DNA from 2 places in the Dietzia sp. CQ4 genome. Region 2 is predicted to be linked to the other one. Evidence: predicted binding sites of a transcription regulator. Region 2 holds the regulator's gene; the other holds the start of a gene.
What was found. Region 2 encodes LexA, which represses DNA repair genes until DNA is damaged. Its sites were predicted from a motif close to CGAACANNTGTTCG; they were not measured.
Positions count from the first base shown of each region.

Region 1: a site for LexA is predicted at 1,934-1,947, ahead of G6031_RS00210 (HNH endonuclease signature motif containing protein). Genes of this name have one in related genera too.

Region 1 is NZ_JAALDZ010000004.1:1,984-10,050, forward strand. It holds gene G6031_RS00205 (NAD(P)/FAD-dependent oxidoreductase) at 1-313, shown strand, start outside; gene G6031_RS00210 (HNH endonuclease signature motif containing protein) at 337-1,929, opposite strand; gene G6031_RS00215 (XRE family transcriptional regulator) at 2,170-2,805, opposite strand; gene G6031_RS00220 (amidohydrolase family protein) at 2,988-4,400, shown strand; gene G6031_RS00225 (ABC transporter ATP-binding protein) at 4,397-5,161, shown strand; gene G6031_RS00230 (ABC transporter permease) at 5,161-6,111, shown strand; gene G6031_RS00235 (ABC transporter substrate-binding protein) at 6,245-7,426, shown strand; gene G6031_RS00240 (FAD-binding protein) at 7,488-8,067, shown strand, end outside.
Region 2 is NZ_JAALDZ010000022.1:13,269-21,335, reverse strand. It holds gene hrpA (ATP-dependent RNA helicase HrpA) at 1-1,706, shown strand, start outside; gene nrdR (transcriptional regulator NrdR) at 1,764-2,219, opposite strand; gene G6031_RS01415 (hypothetical protein) at 2,334-2,636, opposite strand; gene lexA (transcriptional repressor LexA) at 2,926-3,594, shown strand; gene hflX (GTPase HflX) at 3,634-5,082, opposite strand; gene dapF (diaminopimelate epimerase) at 5,097-6,023, opposite strand; gene G6031_RS01395 (malate synthase G) at 6,142-8,067, shown strand, end outside.

The sequences.
Region 1 (8,067 bases), on a different contig from region 2:
CCCGGCCGGACGGAGTCCGTACCTGGGTCCGGGTTTCGAGTTCTCCGAGCGTGAGCCGGGCACCGCCCCGTGGCTCTCCCGCCTGCACCATTTCTCGACCGGAGCGCGGGCGTCCATGGGTGTGACCGGGAACCAGCTCTCCGGTATCTACGGTGGGATCGGGCGGATCGCCTCGGCGATCACCACTGCGATCACCCGCGAGAACTGGGATCGTCTCGCCGGCGACTTCGCGTCCTTCGAGCACATCGAGGTCCGGTCCATCGGTCCCCACGACGCCGCCGACGGGTGGTATCCCACGAGCTCGCGCTTCTGACGTCGAGAGTCGCCCGCCTCCCATCAGAACGGGGGCTCGTCGTCCGACGCCGGAGATGACGCCGCCTGTTGAGGCGCCGAGCCGGCCGGTGGGGCCTGGCGCCGGAGTCGAGCCTGTGTACGGAGTGTGCGTCGTTCGAGGTCGCGACGGTGGCGCTGGTGGGGTCGCCTCCGCGACTCGGCCGAACCGGAGCCCGTCTCACCGGCTTCGGCTGCCTCCTGCTGAAGCCGGCTGGCCTCGGGGTGTCGGGGTGCGGCGTGGCCGGCGAGGGGCCCCGTGGGGGACGTCGTGATGCGGGTTCCGGGGTCCCTGTCAGGGTGATGGGGGCCGTGGATCCACACGTACGAACCGTCGGTGTCGCGGTAGTAGGCCCACACCCCGTCGGTCTTGAGTCGGTGGTGGAAGCGGCACAGGGTCCCGAGGTCGTCGCACGTCGTGGGCCCGCCGTGGTCGGGATGGTCGTGGTCGAAGGGGACGATGTGGTCGAGGTCGGACTTCTCGGCTGAGGTCTGGCAGCCGGGGAAGACGCACGTACCGTCACGTCCCCGGCAGAAGCGGGCCAGGGCGTCGGAGGGGGTGTGGCGCCGGGCGGCAGCGGTGTCCGGGTCCGCGAGTTCCGTGAGCGTGTTGATCCTCCGACTTGCGTTGCGATGCAGTTCCTCGGCGGTGTGCCCGGTGACCGGCCCGTAGCCGGCGAGGGTGATGCCGCGGTGATCCGGGGTGCCGTCGTCGTAGGCGTGGATGATGACACGGCGAGCCGCAGAGCGGGCTTCAGGATCGGTGGGGTGCTCTCCGTGTGGGTCGGGGAGGCAGGACCAGCCGCGGCTGAGTGCGAGCAGTCCGGCGGCGCGGAGCTGGCCGAGGGGACGCGGATCATCGGCCGAGGCTGTGCGGGCGAGGGCCTCGATACGGTCCGCGATCTCCAGGGCGTCCTCGGCGGTGAGCGTGGCGGTGATGATCGCCCGGTCGTCACGTAGGGGTACCAGCTCCACGTCCTGGTCACGTCGCGCCTGCCGGGCGCGGGCATCGGCACCGAGTGGATCGCAGGCCGCGACGGTCTTGGTGAGCATCTTGCGCAATGGACCGAGCCTCGGCGGGTGGGTCCGGCGCCTGGTCGGAGCCAACCCTTCGCTGATCCGCCGATCGAGTTCGGGCATGAGGTGGTCGGCCACCAGGGCGGTCTCCTCGGCGATGGTGTGCGCCGCGAGGATTCCTATCCATCCGGTCGCCAGCAGCGCCGCCGTCCGTGGGAGCCGCTCGGTCAGCTCGACCGCTGTGGTCACCAGGCGGGACGCGCTGTGGCGTGAGAGAGCCATGGAGGCGCCGATCATCGTGGCGGCGGCGTCCCACGGATCGCGGTGGCGATCGTTCTCGGTGGCGAAACGGTCAGTGGCGGAACGGACACAGTCATAGGCATAGGCGAGCGTCCGACCCTCGGCCGCGCAGATCGTCCTCTGGGCGAGGTAGCCGCGTTGCTGACCCGGGTCCCACCGGGCGAACGCCTCGGGGACCAGGACGGGGAGTGCCGGCCCCGTCGAGGTGGTGAATCCGGCGGGCGGGATGAGCGCCTCGGGAGGGTCGACGTCGTCGGATACGGGGCGCGCTGTGGAGGTCATGATTCGATCGTATGTTCGAGGTACGACACGGTGTGGGGGCGCCGACTTCATTGGCCCGACCTGGTGTGCCCTGCACACGGCGTTCAGGGCATCGCAGGTCAGTGAGGTGCGGAGCGGGAGGCCGGACGCCTCGGCTCCGAGTGGGTGTGGATGTGCGGGTGCGCGGATCGGGAAGACCTAACCTGGGGTGCCCTGCTCGGACCGTTCAGGGCACGCCAGGTCGGCGAGGTGCGGGGCGCCTCAGCCCGGTCGTGCCACGATCAGGCAGGCCCGCCCGCCCTCGGGCACGTACCAGCGGTGAGGGAGGGTGCCGTCGTACCGTGCGACATCCCCCGCCTCCAGGCGACTGACTGACTCGCCCACCTCGAGTAGAACCGTGCCCCTGGTGACGTACACCCATTCGCGGCCCGGGTGTTCTAAGAATCGACCCGGCACGTGATTGGTCTCCACGAACTCGAGGAACTGGGTGTCGTTGGGCCCGCCCGGCAGTAGTCGGGTGTGCCCCCCGACGGTGCCTTCCGCGCGGGTGAGGACGGCGCCCTCGGAGGCGCGACGAATGTCCACGCGTCCGCCCGCCGCCGGTGGCGAGTCGCCTGCCGTCGACGGGTCTCCCGCCGGCGCGTCGGGGCCTCCGGACGTCGGGTCGACCGAGTCGACCGCTTCCAGCAGGTGCGCCTGGGTGGTACCCAAGGCGTGGGCGAGCCCCTCGAGCGTCGACATGCTCGGGGCCGCCTTGCCGCGCTCGATCTGACTGAGGAACGGTTGCGAGATGCCAGCGTGACCGGCCACCTCCACGAGGGTCAGGCCGAGCTGCTGACGGTGGTGCCGGATGCGTGCACCCAGGCGTGCGAGCCCGTCGTCACGTAACCCCGACACCGGTGTCTCCCATCCTTCGTTAGCGGTTACAGATCAGATCCGGCGGGGTAATCCGGGCGAAACACCCGCGCGTGACACTGATCTGTATTGACGAGGTCAATATCCCGCGTCCTGGTCGAAAGCGCAAGGGCACCATACCGACCCGGTCCGGGACGGTCCGGCAGAGCAGGAGAACCCAGTCAGTGGACACACTTACCCGCCAGCGTGGTGACGGGGCTCCGGAGTCAGGCGTCACCACCCCTGGGCGTGAGGGCACCGCCCCGCGGCCAGACGACACGGCCGTGAGGCAGGTCGACCGCATCGTCGGGGTGGGGCTGCTCGACGGTCGGGTGGTCGACGTGGACATCGCGGGCGGGGTGGTCGTGGCCGTCACCGAGGCCGGCGGCGCGGGAGTCGACCCGGCCGGGGGGCCGGGGCCGGCGGGATCGGCGGTGGTCGATGGTCGCGGCTATCTGGCTCTGACGGCGCCGGCCGAACCTCACGCCCATCTGGACAAGGCCCTGAGCTGGGGTGCGACGCGCCCGCCGGGCTGCGATCTGGGTGCGGCGATCGACGCGTGGCGGGCCTTCGCCGTCACCGTCGACGAGGACGAGATCCACGGACGGGCGCTGGCGGCCGCGCGGCGACTGGTGGCCAGCGGCACCACGGCGGTGCGCACCCATGTGGATCTGCACAGCGAGGGTGACCCCCTGCGCGGGGTCCGGGCCCTGGTCCGGGTGCGCGACGAACTCGCGGACGTCCTGGATCTGCAGATCGCCGTGATGGTCCGGGACGAGGACCCCGCCGAGCGGGCCCGCGACGCGATCGCGGCCGGTGCCGACCTCATCGGCGGTGCCCCGCACATCGCCCCTGACACCGCCGCGGAGACCCACAGGCTGATCGACCTGGCCGAAGAGCTCGGGGTGGGTGTCGACCTCCATGTCGACGAGTTCCTCGACGGCGACCACGGCATGCTCACGGCCTTCACCGACCGGGTCGCGTCCTGGGAACCGGGCCGAATCCGGACGGCCGGCCACTGCTGCCGGATCGGTGCGATGGACGCCTCCGGCCAGGCTGCCGCGGCCACCGCACTGAGCGGCGCGGATGTCGGGGTGGTGACGCTGCCCGTCACCAATCTCTACCTCCAGGGGCGGGCGGAGTGCACCTCCACGCCGCGCGGGCTGCCCCCCGTGCGGGCCTTGCTGGACGGCGGCGTCACCGTCGGCGCGGGCGCGGACAACGTGCGCGACCCGTTCAACCCGGTCGGCCGGTCCGACGCGATCGAGACGGCGATGTTGCTGGTGATCGCCGCCCACCTGGACATGGACACCGCATGGCACCTCGTCACCGACGGTGCGCGCGAGGTGATGGGCCTCCCGGCCGCCGGCCCCGTTCCCGGTCGTCGCGCGGACCTGCTGCTCGTGCGCGCGAGCGGGCTCGATGACGTGATCGCGGACGCGCCGGTGGACCGGATCGTGCTGCGCGCGGGTCGCGTGGTGTCCGCGAGGGCGTCCGTCGTCGTCGACCCCTTCCTCACACAGACCTCGACCCTCACACAGACCTCGATCCTCACACAGACCTCGACCCACCCGCCCGACCCCCAGGAGGCACCATGACGACCCCAACCCGCCCCGTCCTCAGGCCGGGTACCGAGATACTCGGCTTCTCCGATGTCGGGGTCACCTACCCCAACGGCACCCGCGCGCTCGAGGGTGTGGATCTCCGCGTGGGGGCCGGAGAGTTCGTCAGCGTGGTGGGGCCCTCCGGCTGCGGCAAGTCCACGCTGCTCGGGTTGGCCTCCGGCCTGGCGACCCATACCGACGGCTACATGCAGACCGGCACCGACCGGGTGGGGTACGTCTTCCAGGACGCCACACTGCTGCCCTGGCGCACGGTCGCCCAGAACGTCGAGATGCTGGCCGAGCTCGACGGGATCGGCAAGGCCGAGCGGCGGCAGCGGGCGCAGGAGGCGATCGACCTCGTGGGGCTGTCCGGCTTCGAACAGTCCCTGCCCCGCGAGCTGTCCGGCGGTATGAAGATGCGGGTGTCGCTGGCCCGGTCGCTGACGCTGGAGCCCGAACTGTTCCTGTTCGACGAGCCGTTCGGGGCACTCGACGAGATCACGCGGCAGCGTCTCGGTGACGAACTCCTGGGGTTGTTCGCGGCCAAGCGGTTCGCCGGACTGTTCATCACCCACTCGGTCGCGGAGGCCGTGTACCTGTCCACCAGGGTCGTCGTCATGTCCGGGCGTCCCGGCCGCATCGTCCACACCGTCGACGTCCCGTTCGACGTCCCCCGCGACCCCGAGGTTCGGTATTCGGCCGACTACATCAACCTCGTCGGCGAGGTTTCCCAGGCCCTGGAGGAGGCGCACTGATGAACACCACTACCACCACCACCACCGCTGCCGGCAGCACCTCGGCGGACAGCACCTCGGCCGACCCCGACTCGGACCCGGGGTCCGACGCCCCCGCACCGGTCGGCGCGACAACGGTCACCGCGCCCACCTCGGCGGCGGCCGGGCGGCGGCGCCGGATCTCCGCGGACGGGACCCTCGTACGGATCGGCGGCCCGCTCGTCGTCCTGGCCGCCTTCCTGGGGCTGTGGTACTTCGTCAGCTACGTGGTTCTCGAACCCGCCCGCCGGTTCCTGCTGCCCCCGCCGCACGTCGTGATCACCGATGGATTCCTGGGGCCCAACCTCGAGGCCATGCTCGAGGCGTTGGGGCGGACGACCGTGGTGGCGCTGACGGGCCTGGCGATCGCCTTCGTGATCGGGGTGGTGTGGGCGATCGTCATGAGCCAGGAGACGTGGGCGGAGCGTTCGCTGTTCCCGTACGCCGTGGTGCTGCAGTGCATCCCGATCCTCGCGCTGGTGCCACTCATCGGTTTCTGGTTCGGGTTCGGGTTCACCGCGCGGGTGTTCGTCTGCGTGCTGATCGCCCTGTTCCCGATCGTGTCCAACACCCTGTTCGGGCTCAAATCCGTCGACCCGGGTCTGCGGCGGCTGTTCCGGCTCCACCACGCCGGCCGGATGACCGTGCTGCGCAAACTCGAGGCGCCGGCCGCGCTGCCCGCCCTGTTCGAGGGACTGAGGGTGGCCGCCGGACTGTCGGTGGTGGGGGCGATCGTCGGCGACTTCTTCTTCAAGCAGGGGGACCCCGGGATCGGCATCCTCATCGACACCTATCGCGCCCGGTTGCAGTCTCCGGAGCTGTTCGCCTCGATCCTGCTCGCCTCGCTGCTCGGTGTGGCCGTGTTCCTGGCCTTCGGGTTGCTCTCGCGCAAGGTGGTGGGCCGGTGGTACAACGCTGACGACCAGCGGTGATGGCGAGAATCTCGACGCGGCCTTAACCCACATCTGCCCGACCGGCAACACAACCGAAACGAAGCACCGCTTCACTATAGATATTGATCACGTCAATACGGGAGGCCTGATCGGCCCCCGGGAGGAGACCGCCATGCGCCGCACCCACACCACCAGGACAGTGCTCTCCGTGGCCGCCCTGTGCACCCTCGGAGCCGCCACCCTGACCGCCTGCGGTGATTCCGACTCCGGGTCCGCCGAGGCCGCGTCCGGGTACAGCGGGGAGATCGGGTCAGTGGACCTGAGCGAGAGCTGCCCGGCCACCGTGGTGGTCCAGACCGACTGGAATCCGGAGGCCGAGCACGGCCATCTCTACGAGCTGCTGGGGCCGGATCCGACGATCAACGCCGGCGCCAAGTCGGTCTCGGGTCCGCTGTTCGCCTCGGGGGAATACACCGGCGTGGACGTGGAGATCCGTTCCGGCGGGCCGGCGATCGGCTTCCAGCAGGTCACCGCGCAGATGTACCAGGACACCGACATCATGCTCGGGTACGTCGACTCGGACCAGGCCGTGCAGAACTCCCTCAACAACCCGACGGTCGGGGTGTTCGCCCCGCTGGACATCAACCCGCAGATGATCATGTGGGACCCGGAGACCTACCCCGACGTGGCGCGGATCGCCGACCTCAAGGACGAGGGGACGCGCGTCCTGTACTTCGAGGGCAACGCGTACATGGACTACCTCACCGGCGAGGGCATCCTGGACCCCGAGCAGGTCGACGGCAGCTACGACGGGTCGCCGTCAAACTTCGTGGCGGCGGGCGGGTCGGTCGCGCAACAGGGCTACGCCAGCGCCGAGCCGTTCATCTACGAGAACGAGGTCGCGGAGTGGGGTAAGCCCGTGGCCTACGAGTTGCTCCACGACACCGGATACCCGATCTACAAGTCGATGATGGCGGTGCGCTCGGCCGAGCTCGAGGACAACTCCGCCTGCCTGGAGAAGCTCGTCCCGGTCCTGCAGCAGGCCGAGGTCGAGTACTTCGCCGAACCGGACCGCACCAACGCGGTGATCGTCGACGCCGTCGAGCAGTTCAACACCGGCTGGGTCTACAGCGCCGAACTGGCCGACTTCGCCGTCGAGGCCATGCTCGACCGCGAGATCGTCGGCAATGGTCCCGACTCGACGGTCGGCAACTTCGACGAGGAACGCCTCGCCGACATCGTCGGAATGGTCACGGGCATCTACGAGGCCGCCGACGTCGCGATCGCCGAGGACGTGGCACCGGAGACCATCGCGACCAACCGGTTCATCGATCCGGCCATCGGGATGAACTGACCCCGGGCTCACCTCCCGCGACGTCCCGACCCAGCGACACCCGATACAGGAAGGCACCCCAGTGAGCGAGACCCAGACGGCGTCGCCGACGGCTCCCACGGTCGCGGACGTGGCCGGACTCGTCGAGGATCTGAGCGACCTGCTCGGACCGGACCTCGTCCTCACCGACGACCGCAGCCTCGACAAGGCGTCCCAGGACGGCTCGTACCTCAGTCCGATCCTGCGTGCGCAGTGGCCGATCGGCCGGCCCGAGGTGGTCGCCCGGCCGACGAGCGTCGACCAGGTCCCGGCGATCGTCCGCGCCGCGGTCCGGCGCGGGGTCCCCATCACCTCGCGGGGCAAGGGCACCGGGAACTACGGGCAGGTGGTCCCACTGCACGGGGGGCTCGTGCTGGACCTGACCGCCCTGAGGGGCATCGACGACGTGGACACCGAGGCCGGGACGGTCACCGCCGAGGCCGGCGTACGCATGATGAGTCTGGAGAAGCGTCTCGCACGCGACGGCTCGCAGCTGTGGATGTACCCCTCGACGGTGCAGTCCACCCTGGGGGGATTCCTGGCCGGGGGGTCCGCCGGAACCGGAACGATCGTCCACGGACGTAACCACGAGGGGTTCGTCGAGGCACTCGACGTGGTCTACG
Region 2 (8,067 bases):
GTCGCATCCTCCTCTCCAGGGTCGACGCACCGCTCGCGCGGGAGATGCTCGTCCGGCACGGGATCGTCGAGGGACGATGGACCACCCGCATCCCGGTGATCATGGAGAACGCCGTGGCCGTGGAACAGGCGCGGGAGCTGGAGACCCGCAGCAGACGCCGCGACCTCGTCATCGACGACGACACCCTGGTCGGGTTCTACCTCGAGCGGCTCCCCGAGGACATCACCTCCGGCCGCCACCTGGAATCGTGGTGGCGTAAGCAGGGCCGGGAGGACCCGGATCGTCTGCGTCTTCGCCCCGAGCAGATCCGCACGTCGGACACCGCCCCGGCCGCCTCCGAGTTCCCGCCGATCTGGCGCCAGGGCGAGCGGGACTTCGAGCTCAGATACTCGTTCGACCCGGGGGTCGACTCCGACGGCATCACCGTGCGGATCCCTCTCCCCCAGCTGTCCTCGGTCGCGACGTCCGGCTTCGAGTGGCTCGTCCCCGGCCTGCGCGAGGAGCTGTACACGGAGATGCTCCGAACGCTCCCCAAGTACCTGAGGCGTCTGTGTTCCCCGCCCGCCGAGTACGCGGCACTGCTGGCCGGTGACCTCGCCCCGCGGTCGGCACCGCTCCCGGTGGCGCTCGCCGCCGCGCTCTCGGCCCGCATAGGCACGACCGTCGAGCCCCGTGAGTTCCACCCGGAACAGCTCCCCGACCATCTCCGCATGCGTTTCGAGGTGGTCGACGGTGACGAGGTCGTCGCGGCCGGTACGGACCTGGGAGCACTACGCAGCCGGTTGGTGGACAAGGTCCGTGCCACGCTCAACTCCAGACTCGTCCCCGATGACGGACCTCATCGGGCGTGGACCGCGGACACGATCGGGGACCTGTCGCCCTCGATCACCGGCACGGTCCACGGTGTGGAGGTGACGGTCTACCCGGCCCTGCAGGTCCGCCCCGACGGCATCCACCGGATCGCCTGCGCCACAGAGACGGAACGTCGATCCGCGCAGACCACAGCGGTACTGACCCTGATCTCAGCGGACCTGATCTCGGCGGCATCGATAGTCCGGGGTCGTCCGGTCGAGCAACGCCTCGCGCTCACCCAGTATCCCCACGGGGGTGCCGATGGACTGGTCTCGGACGCGGCGCTGGCGGCGTGCGGGCGGCTGATCGCCGGACGCAGAGGAGAGCCGGTACTCACCGTGCACGACTTCGACGAGTTGCGCGCGCGCGCCCGATCCGAGGCACCGGCCGCCATCACGGCCTCGATCTCCGCCGCCCTTCCGGCGTTGGTCGCCGCGCAGTCGGTCTCCGCCCGGCTGGACCAGGTACCACGCGACCTCGCGGACGACGTCAGGCCCGCTCTGGACTTCCTCGTGGGAAAGGGATTCCTCGCCCGACACCCGGCGGAGGTCCTCCCGCAACTGGAACGCCACGTGAGGGCGATCGACCTCAGGTTGGACCTGGCGGAGAAGTCACCGTCAAGGTACCGGGAGCTCGCCGCCCGGTTGGAGAAATCGGAGGCCACTGTCGCGGAGGCGACGGCGGCGCTCCGCCGACGACCGGGTGGGGCGCGGGCGGCCCGGGATCTCCGGTGGATGTTGGCCGAATACCGTGTCGGCCTCTTCGCGCAATCTCTGGGTACCGCGCGCCCGGTCTCCGCCGAGAGGATCGAGAAGGCGGTCGCCGCCGCGCTCTCCCGGCGGAACGCGCGTTGAGCTCTCAACTGCCCGTACACAGGAGCCGATCCCGGTGCGACGCGGAGACGACCGGGACTAGTGAGCAGCGTGCCGTTCGCGAAGGGCGATGATCTCGCTCTCGAAATCCGCAGCGGAACTGAATTGTTTGTACACGGAGGCGAATCGCAGATACGCGACCTCGTCCAGATCTTGTAGAGGCCCCAGGATCGCCAGCCCGATCTCGTGAGCGGGGACTTCTGAGGCGCCGCCGGCCCGGACAGCGTCTTCGACCTGCTGCGCGAGCCGCCGGAGCGCGTCCTCGTCGACCGACCTCCCCTGGCACGCGCGTCGCACACCGCGGACCACTTTGTCGCGGCTGAAACGCTCCGTCACACCGTTGCGCTTGAGGACGGTCAACAACGGGGTCTCGAGGGTGGTGAACCGGTGTCCGCAGTCGGGACACTCGCGTCGACGCCGGATCGCCTGCCCTTCGTCGACCGACCGCGAGTCGATCACCCGTGAGTCCTCGTGGTGACATATGGGGCAGTACATTCCAGCTTCGCCATTCGTCGACCTGGTCCGAACCGCTCCGCCGGCCGGAGCCGACGGCGGTGCGGGGGCGACGGGCCGCCGTCCCGGGTTCATTCTAGGAGGCGATACCGTGGGTCACGCGTAGGCGGGCCCGCCCAGGAGTGCCAATGCGAGCAGCATCAGGATTCCGAAGACGATTCCACAGGCCACCAGAGCCCACGTCGGCACATCGTCCACCACCGGCGCACTGGACCTCGCCTCGCTACCGCATGCCCTGACCTTTTCCGCGGACGCGGGGCGGACGAGCACTCGCCGTCCGGGCGCCACCGACCGCGTGGCCGTCTGGCGCCCCCGGTCGAGCGTGCGGATGACGGGACGGGCCCCGGCATCAGGGCGGGGACGGACCCTGGACGAGACGGGCCGGTCGTGATCGGTCACGCAGACCTCCGTCCAGGGCACGGAGGGACGCGATCGTGGCTGCATCTCCATAACGGTCATGAGAACTCCCAACTCGATACGGTGTGCGAACCTCATTCGCACGCCCGTGTGCCTTGTTGTGCACATCTGTTCGAACCCGAACCTGCCTAGAGTTGTATCACGCGGGTCCGACAGAGTCGACATTCGTGGCGACATTTCTTCGAACACCTGTGTGGCGCTCACGTCCGACGGGCAGTAGGGTGTACACAGATAGCGACGTCGAACACCCATTCGCCGAAGGGACCCCCACATGCCCAAGCCCGACTTCGAGGCCCTGACGACCCGCCAGAAGAGCGTTCTGTTGCACATCCACGACACGGTCAAGGACCGGGGCTATCCCCCGAGCATCCGAGAGATCGGTGACGCCGTCGGTCTGCAGTCGACCTCCTCGGTGGCCCACCAGTTGCGGACGTTGGAGAAGAAGGGCTTCCTGACCCGTGATCCGCACAAGCCGCGGGCGGTCGACGTCCACGGCGTCCCGGGGCAGCGGTCCCGGGGTCGTCGCGCGCCCGCCCAGGAGGAGACGCGTCCCAGCGGGGCCGTGGAGCCCGTCTACGTCCCTGTCCTGGGGCGGATCGCGGCCGGCGGTCCTATCCTCGCCGAGCAGGCGGTGGAGGAGGTCTTCCCCCTCCCCTCCGACCTGGTGGGTTCCGGGGACCTGTTCATGCTCAGAGTGGTCGGCGAGTCGATGATCGACGCCGCGATCTGTGACGGGGACTACGTGGTGGTGCGCCGTCAGAACGTCGCGGACAACGGCGAGATCGTGGCGGCGATGATCGACGGGGAGGCCACGGTCAAGACTTTCCGCCGGGACTCGAGCGGGGTGTGGCTCCTGCCCCACAACCCGTCGTTCAGTCCGATTCCCGGGGAGCACGCGACGATCCTCGGAAAGGTCGTCACGGTCTTCCGCAAGCTCTGAACCGGCCGGAGCCGGGTGTCGCCTGATCCGTCGACGGGGTCAGGCGACACCGTCACGGGATCCGGGGACCCGATACTCCCCGAGCTCTCCGGCCACGGAGGCCGGAAGCCGGACCACGATCCTCGTGCCGTCCTTCGTGTGATCCTCGTCCACCACGGCGCCCTCCGCGTGGACACGGGAGACCACATCACCCCGGGTGAACGGGATCTCGAGTGTGACCTCCGTGTCCCCGGAGGCGACCACCCGCATTATTCGGTCGAGGAGCTCGTCGAACCCCTCACCCGTCGCCGCCGAGACGAAGACCGCGTCCGGCAGGGCGTGGTGCAGTTCCGTCAACACCACCGGGTCAGCCACGTCGACCTTGTTGATCACCACGAGTTCGCGGGGCCTCTCGGCCTTCTGCTCTTCCACGACGTCGTTGATGACGGTGCGGACGGCCTCGATCTGGCGCAGGGGGAAGGCGTCCGATCCGTCGACCACGTGCAGGAGCAGCTCGGAGTCCACGACCTCCTCCAACGTCGAGCGGAACGCCTCGACGAGCTGGGTCGGGAGGTGTCGGACGAATCCGACCGTATCTGTGAAGACCACGACCCGCCCGTCGGGGAGCTCGGCCCGCCGTGTGGTGGGGTCCAGCGTGGCGAACAGTGCGTTCTGGACCAGTACACCCGCACCGGTCAAGCGGTTGAGCAGGCTCGACTTCCCGGCGTTGGTGTACCCGGCGATCGCGATCGACGGCACCGGGGTGGCGCGACGGCGATGCCGCTTGGTGTCCCGGGCCTGCTTCATGCCCTTGATCTCACGGCGCAGCCTCGCCGTGCGCTCCCTGATTCGGCGGCGGTCCGTCTCGATCTTGGTCTCACCGGGACCACGGAGTCCGACGCCTCCGTTGCTGCCCGCCCGGCCACCCGCCTGCCGGGAGAGTGCCTCACCCCAGCCACGCAGTCGCGGGAGCATGTACTCCATCTGCGCCAGCGACACCTGGGCCTTACCCTCACGGCTGGTCGCATGTTGGGCGAAGATGTCGAGGATCAGCGCGGTGCGGTCGATCACCTTGACGTTGACGACCTTCTCGAGCGCGATGAGCTGACCCGGCGTGAGCTCGCCGTCACAGATCACCGTGTCCGCCCCCGTCGCGGTGATCACGTCCTTCAGGGTCTTGGCCTTCCCCGAACCGATGTAGGTGGCGGGGTCCGGCTTGTCGCGGCGCTGGATCAGCGCGTCGCAGACCTCGGAGCCTGCGGTCTCGGCGAGCTGTGCCAACTCGGCCATCGCGGCCTCCGCCTGGGCGGCGGTACCCTCGGTCCAGACCCCGACCAGCACGACCCGCTCGAGGCGGAGTTGGCGGTACTCGGCGTCGTTGACGTCCTGGAGTTCGGTCGACAACCCGACGACCCGGCGCAGCGAGGAGCGCTCCTCGAGCTGGAATTCTCCGACCGAAGGGTCATGGTCTCGTGTGGCCCGGTCAGGGGCGGTGTCATCGATAGTCATTCACCGGCATCATCTCACAATTCCGGTCGGGACGCCTCCGTGCGGCGGGCGGGTGGCGGACGCCGGCACCGCCCCTCGGCGACGATCACGGACGGCCCCGTCAGAGTGGAACCCACGCCGGTCAGGGCCACCGCGACCTCTCCCCCGGGAACGGACACCACCACGTCACCGGTGGCCTCTCCGGCGTCGGCGAGGGCCGCGACGGCCGTGGCGACGATTCCGGTGCCGCAGGACATCGTCTCCCCGGATCCTCGCTCGTGGACGCGCATCGACACCCGACCGTCGGTGAGCGGGGTGGCGATCTCCACGTTGACGCCGGCGGGGAAGAAGCCGGTGTCGAACACGGGCGCCTCGTGCACCGGCAGTTCGCGCAACCCTTCGGCCCCCAGGCCCGGGACCACGCACGCGAGGTGGGGGTTACCCATGTCGACGGCGAGGCCGGCGTACACCCGGCCACCGAGCTCCACGGACGAGACCCCGAGAAGCCCGGGCTCGCCCATGTCCACACGGACCACGGCCTGGTCACCGTCATGGATCAGAATATCGGCGGGCCGAGGACCGGATCGTGTGCCCACGGGGATCCGGCCGGCCCCGACCCTGCCGGTCGCCACCAGGGCGTGGGCGAACACCCTCACCCCGTTCCCGCACATCTCCGCGATCGATCCGTCTGCGTTCCGGTAGTCCATGAACCAGTCCGCGGCGTCGACGCCCTCCGGGAGGACGGCGAGGACACCCTGGTCGACCAGTGCACCCGCGGTGGCGATGCGCAGCACCCCGTCGGCGCCGAGGCCGGCCCGTCTGTCGCAGACGGCGCGCACCAGGTCCTCGTCGAGGTCCACCTCCGCGTGGTCGTCGGGCAGGACCACGAAGTCGTTGAGCGTTCCGTGCCCCTTGATAAAGGCGAGGCCGTCGAGAGTGGCGGTCGGGGGCGCGGGTGTCATGCCATCAGATCCTAGCCAATCCGACCGCCGTTCCACGCTGCGGAAAACCCGGATGATCCGTCGGCAGGGGGGCACTAGAGTCGGAGGCGAGAACGGTCCCTATGTGAGGAGAGCATCGATGTCCGAACGCATCACCGTCGGCGACGTCCAGGTCGACGAGGTCCTGTACGACTTCGTCAACACCCAGGCGATCCCGGGCACCGGGGTCGATCCCGACGCGTTCTGGGCGGGAGTCTCCGAGATCTTCACCGACCTGGCCCCGCGCAACCGCGAGCTGCTCGCCGTCCGCGACGACCTGCAGTCGAGGATCGACTCCTGGCACCACGAGAACCCCGCCCCGATCGACCCGGCCACCTACCGTGCGTTCCTGCAGGAGATCGGCTACCTGGTCCCGGAGCCGGACTCCGTTCAGGTCAACACCCAGAACGTGGACGACGAGATCGCCACGGTCGCGGGCCCCCAGTTGGTCGTGCCGATCATGAACGCGCGTTTCGCGATCAACGCCGCCAACGCCCGGTGGGGTTCGTTGTACGACGCGCTCTACGGCACCGACGCGATCCCGGAGTCCGGTGGGGCCGAGCAGGGGTCCTCCTACAACAAGGTCCGCGGGGACCGCGTCATCGCCTGGGCCCGCGAGTTCCTCGACGACGCCGCGCCGCTCGACTCCGGCAGTCACGTCGGCACCACGGGCTACACCGTGGTGGACGGCCGACTGCAGGTGACACTCGCCGACGGGGCGACGACAGGCCTCGCCGATCCCGCACAGTTCGTCGGCTACCTGGGCGACGGCGCCGCCCCGACCTCGGTCCTCCTGCGCAACAACGGCCTGCACGTGGAGGTCCAGATCGACGCCGACTCACCGATCGGATCGACCGACTCCGCCGGCGTCAAGGACGTTGTCCTGGAGTCCGCCGTCTCCACCATCATGGACTTCGAGGACTCCGTCGCGGCCGTCGACGCCGAGGACAAGACCCACGGCTACCGCAACTGGCTGGGTCTGATGAAGGGCGACCTCTCCGAGGAGATCAGCAAGGGCGACAAGACCTTCACCCGCGTCCTCCACGACGACCGGGTCTTCACCGCGCCCGACGGATCCGGCGAGGTCCGGCTCCACGGCCGCTCGATGCTCTTCGTCCGCAATGTGGGGCATCTGATGACCACCCCCGCGGTCCTCGACGCGGAGGGGAACGAGTTGCCCGAGGGCATCCTGGACGCCCTGATCACCTCGCTGGCGGGCATGCACGGCATCGCGCCGGGCAACGAGCGCGGCAACAGCCGGACCGGGTCCATCTACATCGTCAAGCCCAAGCAGCACGGCCCGGCCGAGGTGGCCTTCACCACCGAGCTGTTCGGCCGGGTCGAGGCGCTCCTCGGTCTGCCGGAGAACACCCTCAAGGTGGGCATCATGGACGAGGAGCGGCGCACCTCGGTCAACCTCGCAGCCTGCATCGCCGAGGCCACCGATCGCGTCGTCTTCATCAACACCGGCTTCCTCGACCGGACCGGGGACGAGATCCACACCTCCATGGAGGCCGGCCCGATGATCCGCAAGGGTGAGATGAAGTCCGCCCGCTGGATGACCGCCTACGAGGACTTCAACGTCGACACCGGCCTGGCCTGCGGTCTGCGCGGTCGCGCGCAGATCGGGAAGGGCATGTGGGCCAAGACCGACCTCATGGCCGAGATGCTCGCCGAGAAGATCGGGCAACCGAGGGCCGGCGCCAACACCGCGTGGGTGCCGTCGCCGACCGGCGCGACCCTCCACGCGACCCACTACCACCGGGTGAACGTGATGTCCCGACAGGAGGAACTCCTCGCCGGCGGACCGCGCGCGAGCGTCGACGACATCCTCAGCGTCCCCCTCGCGACCGACACGAACTGGACCGACGCCGAGAAGAAGGAGGAGGTCGACAACTCGTGCCAGACCATCCTCGGTTATGTCGTCCGGTGGGTCGAACAGGGCATCGGCGTCTCGAAGGTGCCGGACATCCACGACGTCAACCTGATGGAGGACCGCGCCACCCTGCGGATCTCCTCGCAGATG